2 regions of the Kribbella sp. NBC_00889 genome follow, and region 2 is predicted to be linked to the other one. Evidence: riboswitches for the same ligand, from Rfam matches in the RefSeq annotation. Region 2 holds a riboswitch; the other holds the start of a gene.
The links. Region 2 has a riboswitch for glycine ahead of gcvP (aminomethyl-transferring glycine dehydrogenase). Riboswitches for the same ligand answer to the same signal wherever they lie in the genome.

Region 1: linked by a shared signal. The riboswitch ahead of OG817_RS40955 (L-serine ammonia-lyase) and the one ahead of gcvP (aminomethyl-transferring glycine dehydrogenase) in region 2 are both predicted to bind glycine.

Annotation. Positions count from the first base shown of each region.
Region 1 covers NZ_CP108783.1:8,302,688-8,306,092, forward strand. The annotation lists gene OG817_RS40945 (alpha/beta hydrolase) at 1-1,423, opposite strand, end outside; gene OG817_RS40950 (DUF3817 domain-containing protein) at 1,546-1,929, shown strand; glycine riboswitch at 1,927-2,019, shown strand; gene OG817_RS40955 (L-serine ammonia-lyase) at 2,106-3,405, shown strand, end outside.
Region 2 covers NZ_CP108783.1:3,747,553-3,750,957, reverse strand. The annotation lists gene OG817_RS18265 (MerR family transcriptional regulator) at 96-710, shown strand; gene OG817_RS18260 (dihydrodipicolinate synthase family protein) at 727-1,620, shown strand; glycine riboswitch at 1,636-1,725, shown strand; gene gcvP (aminomethyl-transferring glycine dehydrogenase) at 1,803-3,405, shown strand, end outside.

The DNA of each region.
Region 1 (3,405 bases), 4.6 Mb from region 2:
AGTCGTCGATTGTCGACTGCACGCACGGACTGGTCGTGTAGCTGCCGTGCCCCCAGCCCTCGTAGGTCAACAGCCTGCCATCGCGACCCAGTTGGCGGGCGACGTTCTGGGCCCAGCTGTAGGGAGTGGCCGGGTCGTGGATCCCGCCCGCGAGCAGGACCGGCGTCGTCAGATCGTGAACCTTCAGCGTGTGCTGTGGGTTGTTCGCCTTCGGTGTGCCGAGGCAGGTCGTGACGGCGATCAGCTCACCCGGGTACCGCATGTCGGGGTTGTTCCGGCCGATCCGGTCGATCAGGCCGGAGTACTCCCGGTAGTCGCGCACCGGCAGGTGCCAGTCCTGGCAGAACGGGGCAATCGTGTTGTTCTCCAAGCCGGTCGGCACCGGGGCCTGGCCGGTGGGCGGCTCGCTCTCGTCGAGCTGCTTCAGCATGTCGGCCAGCCTGGCCCACTGCGGGTCGTAGAAGGTCCGGAACACCGCGAAGCTGAGGTAGAACGGGGTGATGGCGACATTCGGCTGCCGGGGATCCGGGATCTCACCGCGCCCGGATCGCTGCAGGAGGTCCGCCCAGAGCGCGCGGACGTCGCGGCCGTGCAGTGAACAGGCCGTTGCCTGATCGCACCATTTCACGAACTCGTCGAACGAGTCCTGCACCGCGGCCGACTCGTCGTCGAGGAACAGGCGCGCGGTCGGCACACTGTGGTCCATCACGGCCTCGATGACGATCGCGCGAGCGTGCCCGGGGAACGCCTCGGCGTACTGCGCGCCGAGCATCGTCCCGTACGACGAGCCGTGGAAGGAGATCTGCGACTCGCCGAGTGCCTTCCGGATCGCGTCCACGTCGCGCACCGTCTGCCAGGTGTCGATGTGGTCGTAGAGCGGTCCGGTGTGCTTGCGGCAGTCGGCGGCAAGGGTGCGGTTGTAGCGCACGGTCGCGTCGAAGTCGGCCTGGCTCTTCATCAGCGGCGACGGCTGCCGGGCGAGCAGCGCCGCGGAGCAGAGCACCGGGTTGCTGCGGGCGATCCCCCGCGGATCGAAGCTGACGATGTCGAAGCGATCCTGCAGGGCCGGGCTGAATCTTTCGATGCCGGTCTTGATCCGGTCGACGCCGGAGTCACCGGGGCCGCCCGGGCCGAACACCAGCACGCCGACCCGGTCGCTCGGGGATCTCGCCGTACGCCGGGCGATCGCGAGGCCGAACGTCGGTCCGTCCGGATGGTGCCAGTCCACCGGCACCTGCAGGGTCGCGCACTGCGATCCCTTCACTTCCGCGGGATCGTCCTTGCCCTCGGGCTTACAGTCGGACCACTGCACTGTCGCCGGCTTGGGTACGTCGGCCGGCGCGGGCACCGCGGTGAGACCCGCCGCGGCGAATCCCAGGACCACACCCCACGCGGTGGTCCTGAGTATTTGTCTGGACGTCATCAGGGAAGTCTCCTGTCTGGGGAACCTCCCTCGATCCTCAGCAACCGTTTGCCTGCGCACATCGGGGAGCAGCCCTCGACACACCCCGGCCGCGGCTTGGGGGACTTGTTAGGGTCTGGTCGATGACCGAGACGACTGTTGCCGCCCCGGCCGGCACGAAGAAACACGCGACCTGGTTCCGCACGGTGGCGATCGCCGAGGCGATCTCCTGGACCGGTCTGCTGATCGGAATGCTGTTCAAATACGTGCTGTCCGACAACGAGCTCGGAGTGAAGATCTTCGGCCCGATCCACGGCGGCATCTTCATCGTGTACGTGCTCACCGTGCTGCTGGTGCGTGGCCCGTTGCGCTGGTCCTGGCCGGTCACGCTGCTCGCGCTGGCGGCCAGTGTTCCGCCGCTGTTCACCTGGTTCTTCGAGATCTGGGCGGTGCGCACGGGCCGGATTGACGACGGCCGGGACACCGCCGTACCGTCCAGGGCGTCAGCTAATTCAACAGCCGCATGAACCCGTGCGGGAGAGTCCCGGGTACGACCCGGGCGCCGTAGGAGCAACTCTCCCCAAGAATCTCTCAGGCACCTTCACCGCACGGGCGAGGCACCTCTGGAAGACGTCCCCGGACGTCTGACAGAGCGGGGAGGACACCAAACGGTCAACGGCGACCGGAAGGAAACCTCCACACGATGGCGATCAGCGTCTTCGACCTGTTCAGTATCGGGATCGGCCCGTCGAGCTCCCACACGGTGGGACCGATGCGCGCCGCCCGCACCTTCGCACTCGGCCTGGCCGATGCCGGCCTGCTGGCTACTACCGCGACCGTCGAGGCACAGCTGTTCGGTTCGCTGGGGGTGACCGGCCACGGCCACGGCAGCAACAAGGCCGTCCTGCTCGGTCTCGAGGCCGAGGATCCCGAGACCGTCGTCACTCACTCGGTCGATGCACGTGTCGAGACGATCCGCGAGCGCGGCCGGTTGCTGTTGGCCGGCACCCACGAGATCACGTTCGACGAGAACGCACACCTGGTGATGCACCGGCGCAAGGTCCTGCCGTACCACCCGAACGGGATGACGTTCGTGGCCCGGTCCGCGGACGGCGGCGTACTGCGGGAGCGGACGTACTACTCGGTCGGCGGCGGGTTCGTGGTCGACGAGGACGCGGCGGCCGGGGACCGGATCGTGCCGGACACGACCCCGCTGAAGTACCCGTTCACGACCGGCGCCGAGCTGCTCGAGCGGTGCCGTGAGTCGCAGCTGCCGATCAGCGAGGTGATGCTCGCCAACGAGCTGGCCTGGCGGACCGAGACCGAGATCCACGACGGCCTGTTGCATATCTGGCAGGTGATGCAGGACTGCGTCCGCGAGGGTTGTGAGACCGAGGGCATCCTGCCCGGCGGCCTGAAGGTCCCGCGGCGGGCGCACGCGCTGCACCAGAAGCTGAGCCGCGACCCGTGGTCGGTGGATCCGCTCAAGGTGATGGACTGGGTCAACCTGTTCGCGCTCGCGGTGAACGAGCAGAACGCGTCCGGCGGGCGGATCGTCACCGCGCCGACGAACGGAGCCGCGGGCATCATCCCCGCCGTACTGCACTACTACCGGCGGTTCGTGCCGGGGGCAACCGACGACGGCGCGGTCCGGTTCCTGCTCACCGCCGGCGCGATCGGCGTGCTCTACAAGGAGAACGCGTCGATCTCCGGCGCCGAGGTCGGCTGCCAGGGCGAGGTCGGCTCGGCCTGCTCGATGGCGGCGGCCGGGCTGTGCGAGGTTCTCGGCGGTACGCCGCAGCAGGTCGAGAACGCGGCCGAGATCGCGATGGAGCACAACCTCGGCCTGACCTGCGACCCGGTCGGCGGCCTGGTGCAGATCCCGTGCATCGAGCGGAACGCGATGGCGTCGGTGAAGGCGGTCAACGCGGCCCGGATGGCGATGCACGGCGACGGGGTGCACGTGGTCACCCTCGACAAGGTGATCAAGACGATGCGCGAGA
Region 2 (3,405 bases):
CCCTCCCTGGTCGGCGGCTTACCTTGAAGGAGTTGTGGGGTGTTGTCACTCCACGGAAGTGACCCGTTCCAGTCGGTACCCAGGGAGGCTCAGGCGTGACACGCACCGGCGACACGGATCTGACGGCGCAGTCGACGTCCGAAGCACGCGCCGAGGCGGTCGCTGCCGCCGGCGTCCAGGGCCTGCTCTTCGACGACGACCTGCGGCCGATGCCGGAGGATGTCGGGTTCCGCGGACCGACGGCGTGCCATGCGGCCGGGATCACCTACCGTCAGCTCGACTACTGGGCCCGCACCGGCCTGGTCTCCCCGTCCGTGCGCCCGGCGACCGGTTCCGGGACTCAGCGGTTGTACGGTTTCCGTGATGTCCTGTTGCTGAAGGTGATCAAGCGGCTGCTGGACGCCGGGATCTCGCTGCAGCAGATCCGGACCGCGATCGCCCACCTGAGCAAGCGCGGCATCGACGACCTGACCCAGATCACGCTGATGAGCGACGGCGCCTCGGTCTACATGTGCACCTCGCCGGACGAGGTGATCGATCTGCTGGCCGGCGGCCAGGGGGTGTTCGGCATCGCCCTCGGCGGTGTCTGGCGCGAGGTCGAGGGCTCGCTGTCCGAGCTGCCCACCGAGCGGGCCGACGGTCATGAGGACGGCGATCAGCACGCGAATGATGAACTCGCGGCTCGCCGCCGCGCCCGCATGACCGGCTGAGACCTTCCTTCATCCTGTGCGCCCACTCACCGCCGATTCGCTGCGCGGTGTGTGGGCCACTTTGTTGTTGCCCCTCAACGCCGACGACTCCATCGACTTCGCGCGTCTGCAGGCTCAAGTAGATGTGCTGGGCGCCAGTCAGTTGGACGGCTTGTATGCGCACGGCACGGCGGGCGAGTTCCAAACGCTGACCGAGGACGAGTTCGACCGGATCAACGAGGTGCTCGCGGGAGCGGGCAAGCCGTTCCAGCTCGGCGCGAGCCACCCGTCCGCCCAGCTGCAGTTGGATCGCGTACGTCGAGCCGCGGCGCTGGCACCTGGTGCGATCCAGGTGATCCTGCCCGACTGGCTGCCCTTGAACGACCGGGAGGCGCTCGACTTCCTCCGGCGCGTCGCGGACACCGCCGGTGACGTGCCGCTCGTCCTCTACAACCCACCGCATGCGAAGACCCCGGTGCGTCCAGAACTGCTGACGTCGCTGGCCGCCGCCGTGCCGAGTCTGATCGGTCTGAAGACCGCCGGTGGGGACAAGGCATGGTTCGAGCAGGCGCTGAAGTCCGGCCTGTCCATCTTCGTGCCAGGGCACTTCCTCGCGAGCATGTCGTTACTCGGTGCGCATGGCAGCTACTCGAACGTCGCGGCGCTCTCGCCCAACGGCTCGGTGGAGCACGCCCGCGATGTGGACGTCGAACGCCGGATCGGCGAGTTCTTCGGGCAGCACGTCGTACCGCTGCAGAAGGCGGGGTTGTCGAACCCGGCACTGGACAAGTTCCTGGCCGCGGTGGGGGACTGGGCGGACGTCGGTACGCGGGTTCGGTGGCCGATGGTGTCGGCGACCCGGGGGCAGGTCGAGGCCGCTCGTCCGGACGCACGGCGGCTGCTGCCCGAACTCTTCGCGGATTCCTGGTAGCCTCGGGGCAGCCGTTCACAGCACTCGGGAGAGACCCGTGCGATCGGGCGCCGAAGGGGCAATTCCTCCCCGGAACCTCTCAGGCCCATGGACCGAGTGTCACAGGCGACTCTGGAGCGTGCATTGCTCGGCGTGACAGAGGGGGAGGCGACCGGAAGCACTGTCAGCAACGGAGCCTCTTGATGAACAACTCACCCCAGATCTCTGCGGCGTTCGCCGACCGGCACATCGGACCACGGCCGGACGAGGTCGCCCGGATGGTGCAGCTGCTCGGGTACGACGACGTCGACGCGCTCGTGGACGCCGCCGTACCGGAGTCGATCCGGTCCACCGAGGCGCTCCGGCTGCCCGAACCGGCCTCCGAGGTCGACGCGCTGACCGAGCTCCGCCAGCTCGCCGCCCGCAACACCGTGGCCACCTCGATGATCGGCCAGGGGTACTACGGCACCTTCACCCCGTCGGTGATCGTCCGCCGACTGGTCGAGAACCCGGCCTGGTACACCGCGTACACGCCGTACCAGCCGGAGATCTCCCAGGGCCGGCTCGAGGCGCTGCTGAACTTCCAGACCGTCGTGTCCGACCTGACCGGCCTGCCGACCGCGAACGCGTCGCTGCTGGACGAGGGGACCGCGGCCGCCGAGGCGATGACGCTGGCACACCGGTCGAACAAGAAGAGCAAGTCCGACCGCTTCCTGGTCGACGCCGACTGCTTCGACCAGACCATCGCCGTCGTGCGGACCCGCGCCGAGGCGCTCGGTATCGAGGTGGTCGTCGCGGACACCACCGACGGTCTGCCGGACGGCGAATTCTTCGGTTTCCTGGTGCAGTATCCGGGTGCCGGCGGTGTGGTCCGCGACCTGAAGCCGCTGATCTCCGCCGCGCACGAGCGCGAGACCCTGGTCGCGGTCGCCTCGGACCTGCTCGCGCTGACGTTGCTGGAGGCACCGGGTGAAGCCGGCGCCGACATCGTGATCGGCTCGTCCCAGCGCTTCGGCGTACCGCTGTTCTACGGCGGCCCGCACGCTGGCTTCATGTCCGTCCGGGCCGGTCTCGAGCGGTCGTTGCCCGGTCGCTTGGTCGGTGTCTCCGTGGACGCTGACGGCGCACCGGCGTACCGGCTGGCGCTGCAGACCCGCGAACAGCACATCCGCCGCGAGAAGGCGACCTCCAACATCTGTACGGCGCAGGTCCTGCTCGCCGTGGTCGCGTCGATGTACGCCGTCTACCACGGGCCGGACGGCCTGAAGGCGATCGCCGACCGTGTCCACGAGTACGCGGGCAGGCTGGCCGCGTCGCTGCGCGCCGGTGGTGTGGAGGTTGTCCACGGCGCCTTCTTCGACACCGTGCTCGCGCGCGTCCCCGGTCGGGCCGCCGATGTCGTCGACGCCGCCCGGCAGAACGGGATCTGGCTACGCCTCGTCGACGCGGACCACGTCGGCATCTCCTGCGACGAGAAGACCGATGTCGCCGCGCTGACCCGGGTCTGCGTGTCCTTCGGCGTCCGGTACGACGGTTCCGTCGAGGCGGCGGGTCTGCCCGAGGCGGTTCGCCGTACGACGGAGTACCTGACGCACCCGGTGTTCAACACGCACCGGTCCGAGACGGCGATGCTGCGGTACATGCGCAAGCTGTCCGACTACGACTACGCGCTCGACCGCGGCATGATCCCGCTCGGCTCGTGCACGATGAAGCTGAACGCGACCACCGAGATGGAGCCGGTCACCTGGCCGGAGTTCGCCGATCTGCACCCGTTCGCGCCGATCGAGGACGCGGCCGGGTACGTGA